4 regions of the Paenibacillus sp. SRL342 genome follow, and region 2 is predicted to be linked to each of the others. Evidence: riboswitches for the same ligand, from Rfam matches in the RefSeq annotation. Region 2 holds a riboswitch; each other region holds the start of a gene.
The links. Region 2 has a riboswitch for cyclic di-AMP ahead of AC4E8D_RS07175 (HAD family hydrolase). Riboswitches for the same ligand answer to the same signal wherever they lie in the genome.

Region 1 (6,146 bases), 2.5 Mb from region 2:
TCGGCAATGAAAATTCTCACACTACGCATAACTTATGGATAGCCCGGGCATACCAAAGAGAACGTCATTTTGGAAAAGGAGGCCGTTATTATGCGCGTACGCCTCATTATGCTGATGGTTATCGTTATTTTTCTCGGAGGATATCATGCTCCAGTTTCATCGCGGGATGTTTCAAGCCCGCCAAGTGAATCCGTATCAGGTTCGGATTCTGCGGAAGAAGAACAACTGACATTGGGACAGTTACGTCAAAAATATGCCGATACGTTCAAAACCAATGGTCCTTCAACAAAGAAGGTTGCACTGACTTTTGATGATGTACCTGATCCACGATTTACTCCACAAGTGCTGGATGTATTGAAGAAATACAATGTCAGAGCTACATTCTTCATCGTGGGTAGTCGTGCAGAGAAACATCCGGATCTGGTGAAACGCATCATTAAGGAAGGGCATATGGTTGGTAATCACAGCTACAATCATCCTGAATTCAGTAAGCTGTCGATGAATGCCTTTCGCAAACAAATTTTACATACCGGGGATATTATTCGACGTTTGGCGGGATATACGCCGAAGATGATTCGGCCGCCTTATGGAGACATTAATGAAGAACAGCTGAGATGGGCTGCCAAACAACACTATAGCATTGTGAACTGGAACGTAGACTCTCTGGACTGGAAAGGCCTTTCAAAGGAACAGGTGAAAGATAACATCCTGTCTGCCGTAAAACCAGGCTCCATCGTTCTGCAACATGCTGGAGGCGGTGTAGGATCAAACCTGAACGGCACGATTGAGGCTTTGCCTGAAATCATTGAGGAATTGCAAAAGCGCGGATATGAACTTGTCACCTTGGACGAAATGCTGGGATTGTCAAAGGCCAAAGATTAAGATGACGATGAAGAAATAAATGAGAATATTAAAAGGGTGCTGTTCAATCGCAAGTTTGCGACTGGCAGACACCCTGTTTGAATTCGTTAGATGTAATTAATTTTCTACTTCAGAATGTACAGCTCGATATCCTGAAATCCAAATGTGCTTACGGACTGTTTGCTACCCGGGATAAAGATATCAATCCGGTGACCCTTGATTGCACCGCCTACATCACGCGCTGTGGCTACAAAAGCCTGTTTTGGCAATCCTGGATGGCTGTGACCCGTTACCAGTACTTTGGTTCCGAGTGGAATTACACTTGGATCAACTGCAATCGTACCCAGTTCAAGGTCATTTCCGAAATAATCGACTGCACCCCAGCCTCCATTTTCAGACGGATCTGCAGAGTATGCCGTTGCTTTCACGTTCACAGCTTTGCTGTAATCGAATGTTTTACCCCAGGCTTGAACCACTTTGTTATCTGCGTTAACGTCCAAGCTTGCTGTAGTAACCGTTTTGGCTTGGGTCTTGCTCCCCGTCGCCGCGGCAGCTAGATTGTTTGCCTTACCGGGAATTGTAATTTTCAAACCACCATAAATATTGTAAGGTGAAATGTCGTTGTTTGCTTTAACCAACGTGTTCATTGCTACTCCATATTGTTTTGATAAGGTGTAGAAGGTATCCCCTTCTTTGGCCACATGAACTGAATCGGCGTGAGCCGGAACGGCTTGAATGAGCATTGCTGTTGTCATTAATGCTACTGCTGTTTTGGCTATACGTTTCTTGTTAATCATGGTCTTCCTCCCTCATTGTGCCTGCGAAGTTAGTTGTCGGATTCGGATGAGGAGCCCACCCTATAGGTTCTTCATTACATTTGAAACGTTATGTACCCCTAATTCACCCCAAGCAGTGTGCTGTAGATCTTCCCCCTGCACAAATCTGCATCGTTACATCCCCCGCACTCCCTGTCCGGAAGTTTCGGCAGAGTTCAATATATCACAATTTTGTAACCTGAACTTGTAGTAATTCTTACCAAATGGTTTTTTAGCATGTAAGCATATGTAAGAGTACTGGATACTTTAGAAATATTGGACGACCCGATTACTTTACATTTGGTAACAGAATAGTTACTTTTCCGAATCCATACGTGATTATTAACCATAAAAAAATAGCGTCACCGACTCGAAGTCAGTAACGCTATTGATCACTTTCATTTAGAGTACTTTGGCAAGAAAATCACGTGTACGTGAATTTTTTGGTGCTCCAAACACCTCATCAGGTGTTCCCTCTTCTACAATAACCCCGCCATCCATGAACAGGATCCGGTCTCCTACTTCACGTGCAAAACCCATCTCATGCGTTACAATGACCATAGTCATCCCACCTTCTGCAAGACGTTTCATGACATCCAACACTTCACCGACCATCTCGGGGTCCAGTGCCGAAGTAGGCTCGTCAAACAGCATGACATGCGGCTGCATAGCCAATGCTCTTGCAATAGCGATCCGCTGCTTCTGTCCACCGGACAGCTGATTCGGGAATGTATCTTTTTTATCGTACAAGCCCACAGTGTTAAGCAGATCAGCAGCAATTTTCTCCGCTTCCTGCGTGGATTGTTTCTTCACTTTAATCGGAGCAATCGTGATGTTTTGCTGTACCGTTTTGTGTGGGAACAGGTTGAAATGCTGGAACACCATGCCCATTTTTTCCCGAGTTGCATTAATGTTGTGCTTGGGGTCCGTAATTGAAACACCTTCAAAATCGATTTCACCTGATGTAGGTTGTTCCAAGAGGTTCAGACAACGCAAGAATGTACTTTTACCTGAACCGGAAGGACCGATAACCACGACAACCTCGCCTTTGCCAATCGTCACATTAATGCCCTTAAGCACATCGTTATTTCCATAAGATTTGTGTAATTGTCTAACGTCTATCACTTGCACTCAACTTCCTTTCCAGTCGTCCCAGCAGCTTGGACAAAATAAACGTCATTACAAAGTAGATGGCTGCTGCAATCAAAAATGGACTCAAGCCTTGGTACGTAATGTTCTTGACTACACTTGCCTGATACATAATGTCCACCATACCGATAACAGAGATAATGGAGGATTCCTTGATAATCGTTATGAATTCATTACCAATTGCCGGCAATACGGCCTTGAAAGCCTGTGGCAATATGATGTAGCGCATGGCTGCACCTCTGCCCATTCCGAGGGAGCGAGCTGCTTCCAACTGGCCACGATCCACCCCTTGGATACCTGCACGGAAAATCTCCGCTAGATACGCACCACTATTAATGGAAAGCGTGATGATACCTGCCTGAAGGGCAGTGAAGTTAATGCCAAAGCTCAGGGAAAAACCATAGTAAATAATCATTAATTGTACCAGCATCGGTGTGCCACGGATCACTTCAACGTAAGCAGTACCGATCCAGCGCAAGATTGCAGCGTCATGCAAACGGAACAAACAGATGATCAATCCAATAATTACCCCGAAGATAACCCCAAGTGCAGACAACAGAAGTGTGTATCCTACACCTGTAGCATAGAAACTTTTGTACTCCCAGAATACTTGGAAAATATTTTGTGATTTGTTCGCTTTATCCGCCATCAAGAGGCTGGCGTCCGTCACCATCTGATTGATTTTATCTTCACTTTTCAGTCGCTCCAGTGTTCCATTTACTGCAGCTAGCAGCTCGGTATTACCTTTACGAATCCCGATTGCCGCTTCTGCTTGCTCTTCGTCCGGAACAGCAGCAGCAAGTCCAATGATATCGTCCAGATAACCTGCAGCAACGGTATCTTCAACGATTGCCGCGTCAATGCGTTTTGTTTGCAGTTGAAGCACGATATCGGAGATTTTATCCAGCGCAGTAAGCTTCGCTCCTGGAATACTCTGTCCGATCGTTTCCTGAATGGAGCCTTTCTGAACGCCAATCTTCGCATTTTCAAGTTCTGCCATGGTTGGATATTGGTCTTTATCCACATTGCGAACCATAATCACTTGTTTTGATTTATAATAGGTGTCGGAAAAATCGATACTTTTCTTCCGTTCATCCGTCGGCGTCATACCTGAAATCACCAGATCAACACGCCCGCTCTGCAATGAAGGCAGAAGACCGTCGAAGCCCATATCCTCAATCACAAGCTCAGCGCCAAGATCTTTGGCAATCTCTTTGGCGATCTCAATATCGAAGCCGACGATTTCATCTTTACCATTAATCACTTTATGGAATTCGTATGGTGCAAAATCGGCACTTGTACCGAGCACCAGCTTTTTACTGCCTGAATTATCTGTAGTTCCACTTGCAAGTGCCACAGGAACGGCAGTTGTCAGCAGAACAACAAAGGTCAACAGCATCATGGTGTAACGACTTATTAATTTCAACCTTTTTCTCTCCCCTTACAATACTTTGTATGCTTCTCATGTTGATGACTGAGTCATTATAAAGTACAATGCATGATTATGCAATGCATTTTGACAATACAAATCTTGACTTGTTTCTGAAAAAATAAAGCAAACATGATATAATCAATAAATTATTTTCATTTTGCATAAGGAGTTTACTAATGACATCTAACAAATCACAGATCCTGACGGTTATTGATCAATATGCTTCCCGTTTTAAAGCCATTTCATCATATATCGGTGCCAACCCCGAACTGGGGAATGAAGAGTATCTTGCTTCTGCTCGTCTAAAAGAAGAACTGATCTATCACGGGTTCACTGTAGAGGCTCCAATCCTTGGACTGGAGACAGCCTTTATCGGAACCTATTCAGCCGCCAAACCCGGCCCTACCATTGCATTATTGTGTGAATATGACGCATTGCCGGAGATCGGTCATGCTTGTGGTCACCATCTGATCTGCATGATGAGTCTTGGGGCTGCTGTGGGGCTGAAATCCATTCTGGAAGAAGTCGGCGGAACAATTAAAGTGTTTGGTACACCCGCTGAGGAGACACGTGGTGCCAAAGTTCCGATGGCGGAAGCAGGTCTGTTCGATGACTGTGATGTCGCTCTCATGGCGCATCCGTATTATGCCTACGAAAAGTCAGGCAGTTCGCTGGCTATTGATGCTGTGCAATTTGAATTCCATGGCCGATCTTCACATGCTGCTGCAAGTCCGCACGAAGGTATTAATGCTCTTGATGCCGTCATTCAAACGTTCAACGGAATCAACGCATTCCGGCAACAAGTGAAAAGCACCGTTCGGATTCATGGTGTGATCAACAATGGAGGTCAGGCAGCAAATATCATTCCTGACTATGCTTCTGCGCAATTTTATGTACGGGCAGCAACTCGCAAAGAACTGAATATCCTCACAGAACGTGTAATTCAGATCGCTGAAGGTTCTGCTCTCCAGACAGGATGCAAGCTGGTGACATCCAACTATGAAACCTCCTATGACGAGATGGTTACCAATGAAGCATTCTCAGCTGCGTTTAGTCAAAATCTGATGGAACTTGGTATCCCGCAAGAAGAGATAGTGAGTGGTAATGATCACGGCTCTATGGACATCGGTAACGTTTCCCTGAAATGTCCTGCCATCCATCCTTACATTCGTGTTGTAGACGAGGTGCACACACTGCACTCCATAGCCTTCCGTGATCTTGCACTCCAAGAGCGTGCCCTGGACGGGATGATTCTGGGAGCCAAGGCACTCGCTACAACAGCCTATGACGTCCTGAGCCAGCCGGAACTGCTTCAATCCATCCTTACTGAGTTCGAGCAAGCTATTCGTTAACATTTGTTTCAGCACGTTGCATAGGGGTACCCTGAGAGGGCTTGAATTTCAAGCTTGTTCCGGGTACCCCTTTTCGTAATAATCTGTAAGTATATCCAGTAAGAAGCTGGATATGCTATGAAAAAAAGCCTTGAAAACACTGAAAATAATACATTTTATTACAGTAAATATGGTTCATTTGCTGGCTAACTTGGTTATATATTGCTATAACTTATCCTATATTCAGGAGGTGCTGTCATGCTGCTCGAAGCCATGTATCATGTCCCTCGTGACAAGTGGGCTTACGCCTATAATTCGTCTACCATACATCTGCGCGTACGAACCAAGCGCAATGATGTGCAATACGTGACTGCACTGACCGGAGATAAGTACAATTGGAACGGAACCTACAAGGAAATTCAACTGGAGAAAGCTGCTTCCGATCGCATGTTTGATTATTGGGAGGCTGCCGTCAAGCCACAATTCAAACGTCTCACCTATATATTTCGGATAACCGCCGGTTCAGAGGATGTGTTTCTTGCGGATAATGGAATTCAT
Region 2 (6,146 bases):
TCCAGATAACTCTCAACGGAGTTCCAGTGTTCCTCTTCGTCCTTGATTTGTTTGCAGACGGCGCAAATAGGCAGCAGTCCGCGCAATGTGCGCACTTCAGACAATGCCTTCTTCAATTGGTGTTCTGTCTTTCTCTGTTCGGTAATATCCATGTGTGCAATTAAAGCGAGATCGGTATCCAGAATTGAATTTGCATAAGATAGAGGGGTGAGTTCTACACGAAACCACCTCTTTTCGTTGTATACAGTATACACGCAGATGTCATATGTATGATTTCGATTAAAGGGTATTCCGCGTTCTTTCAAATTCTGTGCGACAAGTGCCATGTTAGCGTTCTTGCCTCGTTTTGCCCAGGCTTCCGTCAGATGCAGGTAATGTCTATGACTACTGTGTATATCCGGGTTTGGTGAGCATTGACCGAGTCCCTGTTGCCAGGCACGGTTACAACTTTGGATAATCCAATTGTCATCAACGATGATGAGCTGGTGACGTATGGACTGGAACGACAGCCTCTCCAGATCGGATGTAACATGTCTCATGGATGAGACCCTCCTTTGGCAGAAATCTTATCTCAGTTTATCTGGAATATCCAAAATATCAGCGACCAGGTGCCTGAATCGGGTTGCTTTGCGTGTGCCGTGAATAAGATTGGATAAACGATAGGGTGGGATGCCATGCTGTTCGCAAAAAGTCTTCTGGTCCACTTGAAGTTCGGTTAGCCGTCGTTTGATGGCCCATCCGAACGGAGTAACTGGTTTTTTCTTGTTCAAAAGGGTTCACCCCTGGTTAGAATGTAGTATTCAGCCGCCCTTTCTTCATGTAGAATGTATAGAAATGCGAGCTGTATGTTTCATTATATACGTAAATTCGTCATCTAACAATTAAAAAAGACGGAAAAAAGTGTATTTTGTGATTATAAATGGCGTAAATACGTAAATAAAACAAATAAAATGACAAAAAACACGTCGGCAAGGAGGTTGCCGCGTGTTTTTTAGTTTGTTTGAATGAAGGGGAGCAGGTATGAGGAGGAAGAGGATTAGGCCCTGTAGGCATGAAGTCCAGCTCCGAGCATATGGAAACTGGGGAAAAACGATTTCATGGACATCGAGGTTGGCTGTGCCAGTCCATCCGCAGCCGAGGCGCTGACGGTCTTCCATTCATTCTCCAGATCTGTGGCCAGGCGGACCATCAGATCCTTGGTTGTATCGTTGTTCAGGGGAATGACTTTGGAGGCTTCGGTTATGCAGGCATTCATGGCTGAATGCAGGTAACCAAGGACCGCCTCCTCGACCGGGATGTCGAGGTGGTGGTTAATCCAGGCGTGAACAGTGGAGAGGCAGCCAACCGAATCATATTTGGCAAAGATCTGTTCGAGCTGGCTGAATTCAATCCAGGGGTGCAGAGCGCGTGCGAGTCTGATCAATCGTTTACCCATCGCGGCAGCTTGTTCTCTGAGATCTCCAGGGGTTCGCTGAACATGGACGAGCTTGTCGATCAGAGCTATCCGCCATGTATCCTTGTGATCTGCTGCGGTATAGATGCCTTTGATGGCCATACCTTCAAGACGAACTATGCTGGGATGCAACTGACAACGCATGAATGATTCGAGATCTTCAGCATTACGAATGGTACCCTCCCTGATATGGATATCCATGCCGAAGGAATGGGTGAACCCTCCAACCTGAATAGAGGAATCAAGCAGTTTGACATAATCGAGCAGCTTATTCCCACGGTTCACAATCATTCGCCTCCTGTGTTCGTTAAATGTCACTTAAAGTGACATTTATATTCCTTTTTGTTTACTTTGTGTTTAAAAATCCGAATTATATGATAGTTATCATCCCATAAATGTCCGCTTTTTGTCAATAGTATCCGTGAAAATTAATGAATTAAATCTGAAATTTAATATTGTGTTATTTTATATAACTTATTGTGTTACTTATATGGCGAAGTGCAGGGTAGACTATATATAAGGAAGGACTATATATAAATGAATCAACAAGATCGGCTCTTACCGAAAAAGAGGGGATCAAATCTAATGATATGCAGTTCATGGGTAAAGATGACGAGATTATGCGATTTTTGATGAAATTGCCTAGCTGAAAAAGTAGTAGTAAAAAATACTTTACTTTTGGTTCTGGACCCGGTATAATCAATTCTGTTGCCGATTATTTACGACATGCGGTCGTGGTGGAATGGCAGACACGCTATCTTGAGGGGGTAGTGGGCGTATGCCCGTGGAGGTTCGAGTCCTCTCGACCGCATCATATGAACGATTAAAAAGAAGCTTTCCATTAATGGAAGGCTTCTTTTTAATCGTTCTTTTTGAACAGTTTGACATCAAAGTTGAGAGAAAAAAAGGCCATCCATTACCGGGGCAATGGTGCTCTACCTTCCGGCTACGGGTGGCCAATGTATTATTTTTGCAGCAAGTTTTTGATATCTTCTTCAATCTTGTCCGGTGTTGTTTTGGGAGCATAACGTTTGATTACCTGTCCGTTCTGATCCACAAGAAATTTGGTGAAATTCCATTTGATTGCTTTGGAGCCGAGCAGGCCAGGAGCTTCTGTGCTAAGGTGTTGGAAAAGAGGGTGAGCGCTTGAGCCGTTCACATCAATTTTCTCAAACATGGGGAAACTCACGCCATAATTCATCTGACAGAACTCGGCAATATCGTCGGAAGATCCTTTTTCCTGTGCAAACTGGTTGCTTGGGAAACCAAGCACTTCAAATGGAGCATCTTGAAACTTGTCTTGCAATTCTTGCAGACCTTTCAATTGAGGGGTAAGGCCGCATGAGCTTGCCGTATTCACAATCAGGAGCACTTTGTCACGGTAGTCGGACATTTCAACTTCTTGACCGCGAAGGGTATTCACTTTGTAATCGTAGACTGTCATCTAAATCGCCTCCATTTATTTACTCTTATATCTTCTATTATATTGGTTGCAATTAAATATTGCAAAATTAATATGGTGTTAAAAGAATCAAAACAGGCAAGTTGTGCAGAATACGTGAATGAATTGCGAAGTGATTTACGCGAGAGTGAGAATTAGATAGCCTTGGAGAGATAGATAGAGTATAACTTTGTTGTAAGCGTTATTATGGATGGGAATTGCCAAAAATCTGCCGATTCGGTGATCTGGGCGGACTTTACACCGCCATGGCACGGGTGTATGATTCATTACGTAATTTCAATTTAAACTAAAATTGTACTTGAAAAACGAAACAAACGATAATATCGCTCGATCTTATCCTTAAGATATACGAACGATGTTTTAATCGCTGAGTTTCCATTCATTGATGAATGGGAAACGGGGGAACCAACAGAATGCGCTGTCCAGGACAGTGGCATTCATGGGGTGAATTTTCCGGTGACAGCCGGAAATAGGGCGACTCTCGCGCCCGAATCCGTCAGCTAACCTCGTAAGCGTTAAAGGGAGAGGCAACAAGCCGTACGCTGGTTCATGGTGTTTTCGCCATGGATTATTTAAGAAGCGTTCGGGAGGCCTTGGTCCCCCACGCTTCTTTTTTGTTGTCTTTTCACGCCAAGGGAGGAACGAATGATGGATACTGAGATGATCTTAGTGACTGCTCCAAATGAAGCAGGACGCAAATTTATTAAATTGCTGATGTACAAAAAAATGCCGTTTGCCGTTCTAACCAACAGTGCAGGGGAAGAGCGCAGACTCCGTAGAATCGGAGTAGAACATGTCATTCGCATGAACACGGCTGCAGCTCAAAAATGGTTTTTGCCGCAGGGCAGCGTAGGCAACGTGTTTATTTTCGAGAACAGCCTGAATCTGACCTGTCGTTATTTACAGATCTGCCGTTCATGGACATCGAAATCCCTGTGCGTTATTACGGAGCAGAGTCATCCTAAGGGCATCTATCGGGGCATGGGCGCAGACCGGATCGTATATTCGCTCAATGGGGAAGTTGGCTTTCTCCTCAATGGTTAATGCCATCGCTTGTGATTGCTCAGGTGTAAGGTGCCTGTTATAATTGAATGTATCGATAAACGGAAGTTTGAGGAGACTCATGCAGGATGGTGAGTCTTCTTTTTTATGGTTTTAGAGGTTGTTCAAAAAGTCCGCTTTTGATTACGAAGGATGCCTTGTGGCATCATCAGCATCGAATATGAAATTCAGCCGAAATGTCCGTTGCTCACGTAGTTTTCCCTACGCTCCGCTACTCCATTTCTAGCTTCATTCCATCTTCTCGGTACTGAAAACCAGACTTTTTGAACTCGATTAGGATCAGGAATCACCTGTGGCTTACAAGGAGGAATTGGCGTGCCGGATGTAGGTGGATTGAAATGGTTGTTTTTTGATGTTGGAGATACACTGGTGGATGAATGGGAGCCGGTTGATGATATTATCGGACAGTTCGTCCGCGAAGCCTGTGCATTGGGATATCCGGTGAAGATTGAGGCGGTACGCGAACTGTTCGCGAACTGTTACCAGAAATATGAGCAATGGCCTATGAGAGTGGCGATTCGCACATTTGTTGAAGACGAGGGACACCAGAAACAGATTCAGGACAAGTTGAAGTTTCAAAAAGATCTTGAACGTCCGTTTCCTTCAGCGGATTACGTTCTTCAGCAGTTGTCACGGCATTATCGCATTGGCATTATTGCCAATCAGAGTCCTGGAACGGAAGAGAGACTGGAGAGTTACGGCTTGCGGAAGTATGTTGATGTTCTGGCATGTTCGGCTGAAGAAGGAGTGTCCAAGCCAGACCCTGAGTTATACGCTGTGGCCTTGAAACAGGCCGGTTGTGAACCAGAGGAAGCCGTCATGATCGGCGATCGGATCGATAACGACATTATACCTGCTCTGAAGCTGGGCATGCGTACGATTCGAATTATGCAGGGTTACGGAAGATTCCAGCCAGAACTATCGGATGACCAACGTGCGGATTGGACTGTTGATTCATTGGATCAACTCCTGCCGTTACTGATACCAAATCAGGATTAGATGGTTGTTTATTGGAGTTTGAGTTTTACTATAAAAGGAAACACCTTGCTGTATTGCAACAATAAAGGCTGATCAACTTGGGTATTGCATACCAGAGTTGATCAGCCTTTTTAGTATTTAGTCGATAAGAACGAGATTAGAATAACCGAATCGTCTGAATGATCAGATATACATTCAGCACAACGATAATTGCGGCAATGACCCATGAGATGATTTTGAGCCACAATTTGTTGGCGAATGCACCCATGCTTTTTTTATCACTCGTGAACATCACCAGGGGAATTACAGCAAAGGGCAATTGAAGCGACAGCACGACCTGGCTCAAAATGAGCAGTTCTTCTGTGCCATGTTCTCCTGCAATGGCTGTCACAATTACCGCCGGGATGATGGCGATCAGACGTGTGACCAGTCTGCGCAGCCAAGCCGGAATCCGAATGTTCAGGAAACCTTCCATAACGATCTGCCCAGCAAGTGTACCTGTAAGGGTAGAGTTCTGACCTGATGCTAACAGCGCCACACCGAACAGAATGCTTGCAACCGTAGTACCCAATAGAGGTGTCAGCAGATGATAAGCATCTGCGATCTCAGCAACCTGCGTCATACCAGCACTGTGGAATACAGCAGCAGATACAATCAGGATGGCTGCATTGATGAACAGGGCCAGTGTCAACGCGATTGTAGAATCCATGGTCGAGTACCGAATGGCTTCTTTTTTGCCCTGTGGGGTCTGTTCGATCTGACGGGTCTGGACAATGGAAGAATGCAGGTACAGATTATGCGGCATCACGGTTGCTCCGATAATACCAATGGCAATATAGAGCATAGCCGGGTTTTGCAGAATCTCAACATTGGGTACAAAACCATGGAGAACACCGCCCATATCCGGTTTCGCCAGAAACAGATCAATCCCGAAGCAGAGGGCGATGGTTGCCATCAGCACAATGACGAGAGTTTCCAGAGCGCGGAAGCCTTTGTTTTGCAGTACAAGAATCAGGAGTACATCAACCGCGGTGATGATAACGCCGTATAACATGGGGATGTTAAATAACAGCTTTAACGCGATGGCAGAACCGATGACTTCAGCCAGATCGGTGGCTGCAATGGCAAGCTCACACAGAATCCATAACATCATGACAACAGGCATGCTGAATCGTTCACGACAGGCTTGAG
Region 3 (6,146 bases), 1.6 Mb from region 2:
TAATCGTGTGGGTATAATCCGATGAAGAATTTTGATATCAAAACACTTTCTAAAAGAGCTATTTTTCATGATACAGTAATCTGCTTTAATGGGGAGTATATGTAGATCGACATAATTTTGTAAATGCAAGCAGGCAAAATGAGCGCAATTAGCAATATATAGATCAGAATATCCGTATCTCTTCTATATATTGTAGTTGTGAAGAAACAAACGTGATGATGTAATACACAGATTACCCAAAATGTTTTATGTACGAGTCATTAAATTATTGGAATTTACAAATTAAATTTACAAAAGAAGATAGTCGTTATTTCGACATGAAGGGAGATACAGACATGATGCTGTTCGACACACATACACATCTGGATGCACCACAATTCGACGAGGACCGCGAGGACATGATTCAGCGTGCTGTGGATGCAGGAGTTGGTCGCATGATCAACATTGGCTTTAACCGGGAGACGATTCCAACCACAATGAAACTCGCTGAAACATATGATTTTATATATGCAGCTGTAGGGTGGCATCCCGTAGATGCGATCACAATGCAGGAGGGCGATTTGGAGTGGATTGCATCTTTATGCAAGCATGAAAAAGTGGTTGCGATTGGTGAGATTGGATTGGATTATCACTGGGACACTTCACCAAAGGAAATACAGCATCGCGTATTACGACAACAAATTGCTTTGGCGCGTGAAGTGAAGATGCCGATTGTCATCCATAATCGGGATGCACATGAGGATATCATAAGAATTTTGCGTGAAGAGAAAGCGGGTGAGGTTGGTGGTGTGATGCACTCGTTCTCGGGCAGCTGGGAAACAGCAAAAAGTTGTCTCGATATGGGCTTCCATCTCTCCTTCGGAGGACCAATCACATTCAAAAATGCAAAGCAGCCCAAAGAGGTGCTGGAGAAGGTTCCTATGGACCGGTTTTTCATTGAAACAGATGCTCCATATTTGACACCTCACCCTTATCGTGGGAAGCGAAATGAGACAGCGCATGTACGTCTGGTTGCAGAGGCAGCTGCGGAAATTAAAGGCATTTCGGTGGAGGAAATTGCTGCAATAACAACCAAAAATGCCATGGAACGATTTGGAATTCGTTAAAAAAACGAGTAAATGAGGTGAAAAAGGCAGGTAAGCGGAGTTAATTTGCCCTTTGATCCAAATAAATCAAGAATATTACAATATTTTAACCAAATATTCAGAAAAACGTACTTGATCAACGCTTTACAACATGCATCAAAACAGGATATCATCTTTTCAGTGAATTGTTGTGCGGAAAATTGGACAGATGTTCGGGGGATGAACAAAGGGACACTTTCCGATGAAACAACATTACTTTCATGAATCAGTCTCGCTGAGTCTCCGTTAACGGAGAGCGGGGGAACCAATAGGGCTTAAACATCGGTGTATTTGGCCGATGCGCAACGTTCGCTGACCCAAAAGCAGCGAAGGGAACTGCGAAGCCGTATTTGATTTCTTCTTTGGGTCTCGGGGTGAATTCAAGGGCGTCCGCCATGAGCGGGTGACCCAAGATAGGGCGGCTCTCTTTCGCCCGAACCCGACAGCTAACCTCGCAAGCGGAAAAAGAGAGGTAACCTCGTGCATGAATTTCCGATATTCAAAATCATTCGGAAGCCACGAAAGAGTTCCTCTTACACTCTTTCTTTGGCTTTTTTGTTTTTGAATAAAAGAAATATTGTCATCATACGGTAGGTATTCAGGAGGATGACATCATGTTGCGAAGATTGATTCATGGTGCAGAACCGGATTATGTTGGTCCAATCTGTGTTCTGTAGAAAATTTGGTATAGTCACGTCAAAGACATCATGCATTACTTTAGACGGCGAGGCTATGAAGGAGGACGGAGAAGTGGGCACATTCCAACCAGAAGAGACCCATGAGTCACGATCATCCAGTAAGTCTTTCGCGTTGCGGTGGAAGCATGAGAACATGCGTCAAATGGCATTGATCGCGATTTTCTCAATTGCGCTTACAATCATGATCTTGTTAGTCGTTTACGGTCAGGCCGGGAAACAAATTTCGCTGGTTATTGATGGCAAAGCTCAGGTGGTAGAGACTCGTACAGGAATGCTTCAGGAAATGCTGGAGGAGCAGTCGATCACAGTCAGCCCTCACGATAAGGTATCCATGTCCATGAATGGGGCGATTACAGATGGAGACCGAATCGTTATTGAGCGGGCCGTTCCAGTTAACATTACGGCAGACGGAGACACCAAGACTCTGTATACAACCGATTCATCGGTGGAAGATGCAATTCAAAAATCAGGTATTCAAGTTGAAAGTAATGATAAAGTGTATCCGGCGCTCGGAACTGCGATCAAAGCGGAGATGAAGATCCGTGTAGTGCGCGTAACAAAGCGTACAGTGGAAGTAGAGCAACCGATCGCTTACAAAGTTATTAAAACGGCTGACCCTAGCTTGTACAAAGGGGATAACCGTGTCGTTGTAAACGGCAAAGAAGGCACACTTGTACAGCATATCGAAAAGGTATTTCAGGATGGAGAATTGGTCTCCAAAAAAATGGTCGGCAAATCTGTCGCGAATAATCGTGTAGATAAAGTGATCGCTGTCGGCACCAAAGCAAAACCGGTCGTGAAAGAACCTGAGATTCAGACTGTATCGGCTCAAACTTCAACAACCAAAAAGGCTACAACAACGAACTCGAAGAAAACATCTGCCTCGGGCAGCAAAGTGATTACTGTATCCGGGACTTCTTTTAAATACTCCAAAGTACTTAAAAATGTATCCATGACTGCCTACTCTTCCGAAGAGCCTGGCATTGGTACTAAAACAGCTTCCGGTACTCGTGTAACGGAAGGTCGCACCATTGCGGTTGATCCCAAAGTCATTCCAATTGGCTGGTGGGTATATATCGAAGGTCTGGGATTCCGTCGTGCGGAAGATACAGGCGGTGCCATTAAAGGCAACAAAATTGATGTATATTATGACAGTGTGAAGCATGCCCTGAATTTTGGACGTAAGAAAGGCAAGACGGTCTACGTGATCGGTCCGGTGAAGCCGGAAGCGAACTAAAATCGTTTTACTTTGAAATGGGAATGCTATAAAATAGTTGCATGAATGATTCATGCGGAATATGCGGCGGAGGAGTCTGAATTCAGTCTCCCCCGCCGTTTGGCAGAGAAGAGGATATTCCTCTTCTTTTTGCGTTAGAAAGGAAGAAATGGAACATGATAAAAGAAGTCATTGTGGTGGAAGGCCGTGACGATACGGTAGCTATCCGTCGGGCCGTTGAAGCCGATACAATAGAAACAGGTGGATCAGCAATCAACCAACGCATTCTGAAGCGGATTGCGCTTGCTCAGGAGAGACGGGGAGTCATTGTACTGACAGATCCGGATCATGCTGGCGAACGCATTCGTAAAATTATTGCGAATAAGGTGCCTGGCTGCAAACATGCCTTCATTCCGGAAGCCGATGCAACGCGTAAAGGGGACATTGGGGTGGAGAATGCCTCACCTGAAGCGATCCGTCATGCTCTGGCGCGCGTACATACTTCATACGAAGGTGCTCCGAGCCTGATCGATTGGGAGGACCTGATCGCGGCAGGACTTATCGTGCATCCGCAGGCTGCTGCACGTCGCATGGAGATGGGCAATCTGCTGGGCATCGGTTATTGTAACGGTAAGCAGTTCCACAAACGTCTCAGTGTATTTCAGATTACACGGGAAGAGTTCTCTACAGCATTAGCGCAAATTGAACGTGAAGGAATGTGAGCATATGAAGGATATGGAAGAGACGATAGAAATTGCAACGCCCAAGCGAACCAAAGAGATTATTCAAAGACACGGATTCTCATTCAAGAAAAGTCTGGGTCAGAACTTTCTGATCGATCAAAATATACTGAACAAAATTGTTAATGCAGCCGATTTGGACGAGTCCAAGGGCGCGTTAGAGATCGGGCCGGGTATTGGAGCCCTTACGGAGCGACTGGCTCGGGTAGCAGGTCCTGTCACAGCCGTAGAGATTGATCAGCGCTTGATCCCAATCCTGGGAGAAGTGATGCAGCCTTATTCGAATGTACGTGTTCATCATGGGGATGTGTTGAAGCTTGATCTGGCTGAGTTGTTTAATACGGATTTTGCATCCGTGGACAAAGTCAGTGTCGTGGCTAACCTGCCTTATTATGTAACGACTCCAATTATGATGAAACTGTTGGAAGAGAAGCTGCCGGTAGACAGTATTGTTGTCATGATCCAAAAAGAAGTGGCTGAACGCATGGCTGCTGCACCAGGATCAAAAGACTACGGCAGTCTGAGCATCGCAGTTCAGTACTACAGTATGCCGGAGCTTGTGTGTATTGTGCCGCCTACAGTCTTCATTCCGCAACCTAATGTGGAATCAGCTGTCATTAAGCTGAAAGTGCGTGAGAAACCACCAGTGGAGATTCCGGATGAAGCACACTACTTCGAAGTGGTACAGGCTTCTTTTGCCCAACGGAGAAAAACAATCTCAAACAACTTGAAGGCACGTTTCTTCACAAAGGAGAACCGGGAACAGGCAGACATTCTGCTGGAGCAGGCAGGTATTCAACCGTCCCGACGTGGAGAGACGTTGAGTCTGCAAGAGTATGCCACACTCAGCACCGTAATGTGGGAAGCAGGGGTACGTGCAGCACTGTAAAATTTGAATGAACCAAACCGGGTCTCTGCCCATACGATGGGGTAGAGGTGATTACGTTGATGAATATCGGAGACTTGGTCGTTCGGAAGTCATACGGCGGCGATGTGACTTTTCGGGTGGAAGGCCTCCAGTTGGATGCTGCGGTCATTAAAGGGACTGAGTTCCGGCTGATTGCCGATTCCCCGGTGGACGATTTGATACAGGTTCCCTACGAACCACAAAGCGCCAAGACCAGACAGGCGCATATTAAAGCACATCAGACCCTGTCCCGTCTGCAGCAGAATCGTATGGAACAGGCTGAGCGGAATCGGGAAGGTCTGGTACAGGATTGGTCTGCTCAGCAGGAACCGGCTTATTTTGAAATGCCTGGAAAGGTGCTTCATCTGGATGGAGATCCGAACTATTTGAAAAAAAGTATGGATCTCTATGAGCAACTTCGTGTGCCCGCAGAGGGACAATATGTCCATGAATCGGCAATGGCAGATACCCTATACCGTTTATTACCCAAAGTACGTCCGGATATCGTAGTCATTACGGGTCATGATGGGGTCCTAAAGACACGTCAGCCCTATGACTTATATAGTCTTGGTAGCTACAAGAACTCGCAAAATTTTGTGTCGGCCATTCAGGTGGCCCGACAATATGAACGCCATCTGGATGCACTGACTATTGTGGCAGGGGCCTGTCAGTCCCATTTTGAGGCACTGCTGCGCGCTGGAGCGAACTTTGCCAGTTCTCCAGGGAGAATTCTCATTCATGCACTTGATCCGGTCTATGTGGCAGCCAAGGCCTCCTTTACCTCTGTGCGGGATACGGTCAACATGAGTGATGTTCTGCACAATACCATCAGTGGCAGCCAGGGTGTGGGTGGTGTCGAGACACGGGGGAGTTATCGAGTAGGTCTGCCTGGACTGAATGATTTATCTACGTTAAAAGTGAACCCCTCGGCAGTCTGATGTAGGCCATTTAAAGTCCCAATTTGGGGCTTTTTTTGTTTGCAAAAAAATTCATTGACAACAACTTTTTGATGCTGATATAATAATTAGTTTTGATTTGACAATGACTGTAAAAACCGGTATAATGGACAAGAAAAGAGGTGGTCGTCGACAATGGCTAAAAACACGCTGTTGGATATCAAACGCAATCTCGATGCACATATTGGTCAGAAAATTATGTTGCGGGCTAATGGTGGCCGCCGTAAGACCATTGAGCGTACGGGTGTATTGGAAGAAACGTACCCTTCTGTTTTTATTGTTAAGCTTGATGAGGAGCAAGAAACCTTCAAGCGAGTTTCTTATAGTTATGCGGATATACTTACGGAGTCGGTGGAAGTCATGGTTTATGACCCGGGCAGCCAGACGCATAGCTCCTATATGGAGACGTAAGTATCGATTTACAGGCGATTCGCCCCACAAGGCGGATCGCTTTTTTGTTTTTTTAAAATCAATTCGCCCTCTAACGTAACCCATACATACTCAG
Region 4 (6,146 bases), 1.5 Mb from region 2:
ACTTCGCATGGGCAGCCTCACCCGATTTTGTGTACGCAGAGGAGCCATTCTCCGCACCCAATGTGCCTGGTGTACGAATCAAGTTATATCTGGACCCAGCTCATCAGGATCTGAAAGAACGTTATTTCCATGCTGCGAAGGCCGCTCTAGCCAATTATAGCAAATGGTTTGGCCCGTATCCTTACGCTACCTTATCCATCGTAGTTCCACCCAAAGCGGGGAACGGTGCTGGAGGTATGGAATACCCTACGCTAGTTACGGCCTTTGGAGCCGATGACACTACGCCAGGTTATGACCTGGAACGTACCGTAATCCACGAGATCGGACACCAGTACTTCTACGGCATGGTTGCCAGCAACGAATTCGAGGAGGCCTGGCTGGATGAGGGATTCACCTCTTATGCAGAAGACAAACTGATGGAGCAGGAATACGGATTGATTCCGAATCTGCCGGTACAATCGGGACTGATTACGTCTCCTTCATCCTTAACACAAGAATCTTGGAAGTTCGATTCACAGAATGAGTACGCCGCCAATGTCTATACACGTGGCAAGCTTGTATTGCTTGGTATCGAACATCAAGTCGGTGCCAAAAAGATGGAACGCATTCTCTCTACCTATGTGAAGAAATACCGCTTCAAACATCCCACTTCGGCTGATTTCCAGAACGTTGTGGAACAAGTGACCCGCACTTCCTGGTCTGATTATTTTGATCAATACGTCTATGGTAACGGGATGGCTGACTTTGCTGTAGAGAAGATTCGTGTTACGCCCGTACAGAAAGACGGTCAAACATTGTACGAGTCATCCGTGACGATCGCAAAAAAGGGCAGTGATTACAGCGCCGTTCCTGTTCGCATTGCTTTTGAAGACGGGCATATCCTCACCAAGCAATGGAATGGACAAGAAGATCGCATCACGTATAAATTAACTCACACATCCCCCGTATCCTGGGCCATGACCGATCCCCTGTACTCGATCGTGCTGGAGAACCGCCATATGAACAATTTCCTGAAATCCGGACTGGATGAGCAGGCAAAGTCCCGCTGGAGCATGAGTGTAACCAAACTAATAGAAGCCATATTCGGAGGTCTGTCATGGTGAGGTGGAAACGGTGAAAGCGAAAATACGTGAAGGCTGGTTTCTCGTCCGTCAGCATATGTTCATTGCCGCACTCTTATTTCTCTATCAACTCATTTGGGGATATTTCTTCTATCGAATGGTACAGTCGGCGGTCATCCCACTACTCCTTCGCTATCCAGATGCTGATGCCGGTGAGCTGAGTACACTTTTGTTCAAAATGGAAAGTCAACTTAACCTGTCTACCCATCCGGAGGTTCATCGTTATCTATGGATTCTAGGGGGCATGCTGCTAGTTCGCATGTTGATCAGCCCCCTCATTCAGGCAGGACTGCTCTACTCACTTCAGCACTTTAATTCTACAGAAGAGCGCATCCCCTTTGTCCGCGGAATCAAAAATCTGTGGAAACCGATGCTGCTTCTCCACACTATACGTACATTATTGATCCTTCTGCCCGCCTACTGGCTCATACCGAAGCTCTACTCCATTCTCATGGACGGATTTCACTCGCTTCAATTACTTTTGCCTGGTATACCTTATGTTGCTGCTTGGATTGTATATGGTTGGATCATCCACCATGTCATACTCTACATGCAGTTCGGTGTGTCGGCACCAGAAGGAGAAGGCGGGGCTCACGGTACCCTCAAAGCACTCTGGATTGCAATGCGTCATCTCATCGCTGTAATCGGCATTGCACTCCTGCTGGGCGGAGTACACCTGCTCGTCTTTGGGGCCTTCACTTCAGCCTCATGGTTATTAACGGGACTTACCGGACTTATACTACAACAGACGTATCCACTTGCCAGATGTCTATTGAGTCTGTGGAAAATATGCAGCCATTTCCGATTATGGCAGTCCAAAATATCCAAAGGTGAGAGCAGATAGTTTAAAAATTGTTACCATCACATGTTAAACTCATGGCCTAATATGTACTTATAAATAGGCAAACCTCAACCTTTCCCCGTCAAAGGTCGAGGTTTTTTTTGCTAAATTTGTTGCTAAACGTTGCCAAAGCCGTACTCCTCTGTTACAATAATCGCAGTGAGTTTTTAGTAACAACTTTGTAATCTTTACATTCATATTTGTAACTACTTAAAATTAAATCGTCATTTCTTGATTTCGCAGGTGCATAACTAGCATAGCCAAATTCCTGGCACCTGGGAAGCGGGGGAACCAGTTATGGGTGAATTGATCTTGCTACAGAGGGATCATAGGGGACCTTCAACCGAATCCTTAAGCTAACCTCGCAGGCATTGGAAGGGGAATATCTCTTGTTCAAGAAGAAATTAACCGCAGCTGTACTTAGCATCACATTCGCTTTATCGCTTGGTGCAGGTAGCGCATTCGCAGATTCAAAGATGGACACAGTAATTGATTCAGCAATGGGAACTACATACAAAAGTGGGGGAACAACGCTTAACGGCTTTGACTGCTCCGGATTTACACGGTATGTATTCGACAAGTTGGGTATTGATTTGGCACGTCAATCCAGTTCCCAATTCGATATGGGTGATTCCGTATCCCGCATGGAAATGAGAGCTGGTGACCTGGTGTTCTTTAATACAACAGGTAAAGGCGTATCTCATGTAGGAATCTTTGTAGGGGATGGAAAGTTTGCACACTCCTCTTCTTCCAAAGGCGTTACGATCAGTGCATTGAGTGAAAACTATTGGGCCAATCGTTATGTTGGCGCGAAACGGATTATGAGCACGGACGCATATGAATCACTGGCCCTTGACTAGGGACAAGCTGAGCAACATGATGCTGTAACCATTAACCATACTGGAACGAAGCAAGAAGCATAACAGAACCGCCCGGTACATTCTCCGCAGGAATGTATCCGGCGGTTTTTTTGTGATTCAATCCTTATTCATGTTGCAAGTTACTCAGGGCATATCCTGCGACATCAACAGGTTCATTTTGCGTTCGTTCGTCCGTGCCCTTATGATGTTTTTACCCATCCCGTTATAATATAAACGGAATTACCGGAACTTTTGTTTCATTTTTTTCTTGGGAAGGAAGACTTGCTAAATGAACATCTCTTTTGTAGAGTGGACAAAGAGTTCTGTTTCAAGGAAAGGAGCATGCGGGTGTATGAAGGAAACCCCTGTGACGTTTCACGTTGTACCCATGCGAGAAGAACATGCGGAGCTTATCTGCAGTTGGCAGTATGACCCGCCTTACAATATCTACAGCTGGCTCCCCTGGGAGCAGATGAAAGCTCTGGAAGTGGAATTCGGAGATGCGCAGCTGCGGCAGGAGCAATACGCGATCGTCCTGGATCAGAACGATCGTATATGCGGGTTTGCTCAATACTTCCCACTTCAAGGGGTAACCCGGATTGGCCTTGGCATGCATCCAGAGCTGTGTGGTCAGGGTCAAGGGACAGATTTTGTCACTGCCATTGTACAGGAAGCCATTCGCCGAAATCCCACGAATGAGATTGATCTGGAAGTACTCACTTGGAATGCTCGTGCCATTCAAGTCTATCTGAAGAGTGGATTTGTCACCCATGATACCTACGAACGACAGACCCCAAGCGGCTTGAAGCCCTTTCACTGTATGGTTTATGAAGGGCCTCGCGGTTAGAATCCATTGTAAAACAACCAAATTTGCCCCTTGTTATGTGATTAGTTCAAAAAATTCCCACAAAATGCTATGATGTCAGTACAGGTTCCGTTATAATGATATGGATAGTTTCAGGTTAGATGATCTTTCATTCTGGAGGGGACATAAGGGATGCACAAATGGATCATGAGCGGAGTATTTTTTGCAGCATGCGCTTTAGCTATTGTTTTAATGTTTACGCTTCCAGGGAAAGAAGAAGTGGCTGAAGAAGCCAAACCAACCATGCCGGAAGTAACATTGGATGCCGGACAGGCTGAGGCACTGGTCAAAGCCAATTGTATCTCCTGTCACGGGGATCAGCTTCAAGGTGGCGTAGGACCTGCTCTGGCAAACATCGGCAGTCAGGATGATCTGGAGAAGATCTATTCTACGATTGTCAAAGGTAAAGGTGGTATGCCTTCCTTCAAGGGCAAACTGCAGGATGAAGAGATTGCAAATATCGCCATATGGCTGTCAGAGAAGAAATAATCTCTGCACGAACTACATAATGAAGAGGCCCTTAATCCCCTTTTGGGAGAATAAGAGCCTCTTTGTTATACCAATTATTAGGCATCTGCCGCGTGCTCGGCCAGAAAGGCCTCAACTTCACTTGCGGACGGCATCCCGGACTGGGCGCCGAGCTTCGTCACGGATAACGCGGCCGCACCCATGGCGAAGCCTACGGCCGCGTCCAAAGTCTCACCGCGCGCGAGGGCTACCGCCAGCGCGCCGTTGAAGCAATCGCCAGCGCCGGTCGTATCGACGGCGCTTACGGCGTAGCCGGGCGCACGGCACGCGCCGGCACGCCCTGCTTGTACGCGGCCACCAGGCGCCGCCGCGTACACAGCCCCCTCGGGGCCGAGCGTCGTAACGACAGCGGCCCCGAGGGATGCGGCGAGCTCTGCGACCGCCGCATCCAGGTCTTCCGGCCGGAGATGATCCCGGCCGGTAAGCACGGCAAGCTCGCTGCGGTTCGGCGTGACAACGTCGACGCACCGCAGGAGCTCCTGGGGCAGACCCGGCACCGCGGGAGCCGGGTTGAGCACCACCAGTGCGCTGCCTTCAGCCGCCAGTTGGGCGGCGCGGGTAACCGCTGGCAGCGGGATCTCCAGCTGTAGCAGCACCGCTGCGGCTGCAGTCAGGCTTTTTACCGTATCCGCCTCTTCCAGCATCTCAGGCACCACTTGCCCATTCGCACCAGGAATAACAATAATCCGGTTGTCTCCCCTAGAGAGCCAAATGGACGCCGTCCCTGTAACCGTGTCTTCCAATACGCGAACCTGCGAGGCATCTGCACCACTTTCCGTCAGACTGTGCAGCAGACGTTCGCCAAAACCGTCCGATCCCACCGCACCAATCATCGTAGTCTGTCCACCCAGACGCGCAGCAGCAACAGCCTGGTTGGCCCCTTTGCCACCAGCGAGATAATGCAGTTCCTCACCGCTCACAGTCTCTCCCTCTTCCGGAATCATGTCTGTCTTCACCACGAGATCCATATTGAGACTGCCTACGACAGCAATGAGAGGTTGTTTCTGATTATAGTCTGACATGTATGGTTCACTCACTTCTGGCCGCGCGATAATAACTGACCTCGTTATTCCGACCTCATTTTGTCATAAGCTTCGTTATATTGTCCTGCTTCCTTGATATCTACAGATGTGATACCACCCGCATCCCATGACGTCAGACGCAGCGTAACCGTTGTATAGTCAATCGTAATAAAAGGATGATGATTGAATGCTTCCGAGATCGCAGCGACCTCATCCACAAATGCAATCCCTTTCATGTAGTTGGAGAACACGAATTTACGTACAATCCACCGTCCCTCTTCCAGTTCCCAGCCTTCCAGCCTTCCCAGATGAGCTTCGACTTCCTCTTGCGAAAAAACCATGCGTTATCTTCCTCCCCATAGGATGGTACATTACAGACGTGTGTCCGTATAACCACCGACACCTTCGGTGCGATCAACAGCAACCTCAAAGGCCAGGCTCACCGCCATGCGGTTGGCCCATTTCACGACTAACATCTTACCACGGACTAGCTTCAAAATCCAATCAACTACGTGGCTTAGAACCAATAACCATAAGGCTTTGAGGGAAATTCCAATTCCATTTACACCCCTGAAAATGCATATAAACGCACTAAATTAAAGGTACAAACGTCAACTCTTCTTCCCCGATCAAAATATGAATGCGGTGCTGTTCCTTATCATGGATGACCACGCCACTTCCAACCGGAATAACGGACTCCTCGCCCAGCGCATAGAACAGATCCTCAGCCAACGCCTCATCCACTTCAAGTTGGTCAGATGCAGCCAGTCTCTCCCACTCTTCCGCGTCCATTTCAAAGAAAACATACCGATCCGGTATGCGTCCGATTGCCGTTGTCAGATCTGTCAAAATTCCTTCATAATCCCGTCCATGCTTTACGCCCATTGGCTTTTCACTCCTATTCGGCCC

Region 1: linked by a shared signal. The riboswitch ahead of AC4E8D_RS18050 (3D domain-containing protein) and the one ahead of AC4E8D_RS07175 (HAD family hydrolase) in region 2 are both predicted to bind cyclic di-AMP.
Region 3: linked by a shared signal. The riboswitch ahead of AC4E8D_RS00150 (resuscitation-promoting factor) and the one ahead of AC4E8D_RS07175 (HAD family hydrolase) in region 2 are both predicted to bind cyclic di-AMP.
Region 4: linked by a shared signal. The riboswitch ahead of AC4E8D_RS00530 (C40 family peptidase) and the one ahead of AC4E8D_RS07175 (HAD family hydrolase) in region 2 are both predicted to bind cyclic di-AMP.

What each region holds. Positions count from the first base shown of each region.
Region 1 is NZ_OZ481790.1:4,122,809-4,128,954, forward strand. It holds gene AC4E8D_RS18045 (polysaccharide deacetylase family protein) at 91-882, shown strand; gene AC4E8D_RS18050 (3D domain-containing protein) at 987-1,658, opposite strand; cyclic di-AMP (ydaO/yuaA leader) riboswitch at 1,661-1,858, opposite strand; gene AC4E8D_RS18055 (amino acid ABC transporter ATP-binding protein) at 2,079-2,801, opposite strand; gene AC4E8D_RS18060 (ABC transporter substrate-binding protein/permease) at 2,788-4,251, opposite strand; gene AC4E8D_RS18065 (M20 family metallopeptidase) at 4,434-5,609, shown strand; gene AC4E8D_RS18070 (alpha-glycosidase) at 5,847-6,146, shown strand, end outside.
Region 2 is NZ_OZ481790.1:1,606,420-1,612,565, forward strand. It holds gene AC4E8D_RS07150 (nitrogen regulation protein NR(II)) at 1-539, opposite strand, end outside; gene AC4E8D_RS07155 (XRE family transcriptional regulator) at 567-770, opposite strand; gene AC4E8D_RS07160 (urease accessory protein UreF) at 1,037-1,738, opposite strand; tRNA gene AC4E8D_RS07165 (tRNA-Leu) at 2,182-2,264, shown strand; gene AC4E8D_RS07170 (glutathione peroxidase) at 2,418-2,897, opposite strand; cyclic di-AMP (ydaO/yuaA leader) riboswitch at 3,271-3,445, shown strand; gene AC4E8D_RS07175 (HAD family hydrolase) at 3,561-3,959, shown strand; gene AC4E8D_RS07180 (HAD family hydrolase) at 4,293-4,976, shown strand; gene AC4E8D_RS07185 (Nramp family divalent metal transporter) at 5,113-6,146, opposite strand, start outside.
Region 3 is NZ_OZ481790.1:31,205-37,350, forward strand. It holds gene AC4E8D_RS00140 (HD domain-containing protein) at 1-3, shown strand, start outside; gene AC4E8D_RS00145 (TatD family hydrolase) at 336-1,106, shown strand; cyclic di-AMP (ydaO/yuaA leader) riboswitch at 1,348-1,601, shown strand; gene AC4E8D_RS00150 (resuscitation-promoting factor) at 1,875-3,059, shown strand; gene rnmV (ribonuclease M5) at 3,215-3,760, shown strand; gene rsmA (16S rRNA (adenine(1518)-N(6)/adenine(1519)-N(6))-dimethyltransferase RsmA) at 3,765-4,667, shown strand; gene yabG (sporulation peptidase YabG) at 4,727-5,623, shown strand; gene veg (biofilm formation stimulator Veg) at 5,777-6,052, shown strand.
Region 4 is NZ_OZ481790.1:105,764-111,909, reverse strand. It holds gene AC4E8D_RS00540 (M1 family metallopeptidase) at 1-1,103, shown strand, start outside; gene AC4E8D_RS00535 (hypothetical protein) at 1,114-1,965, shown strand; cyclic di-AMP (ydaO/yuaA leader) riboswitch at 2,211-2,348, shown strand; gene AC4E8D_RS00530 (C40 family peptidase) at 2,352-2,822, shown strand; gene AC4E8D_RS00525 (GNAT family N-acetyltransferase) at 3,175-3,669, shown strand; gene AC4E8D_RS00520 (c-type cytochrome) at 3,820-4,176, shown strand; gene rbsK (ribokinase) at 4,254-5,252, opposite strand; gene AC4E8D_RS00510 (4a-hydroxytetrahydrobiopterin dehydratase) at 5,282-5,578, opposite strand; gene AC4E8D_RS00505 (hypothetical protein) at 5,609-5,734, opposite strand; gene AC4E8D_RS00500 (hypothetical protein) at 5,829-6,122, opposite strand.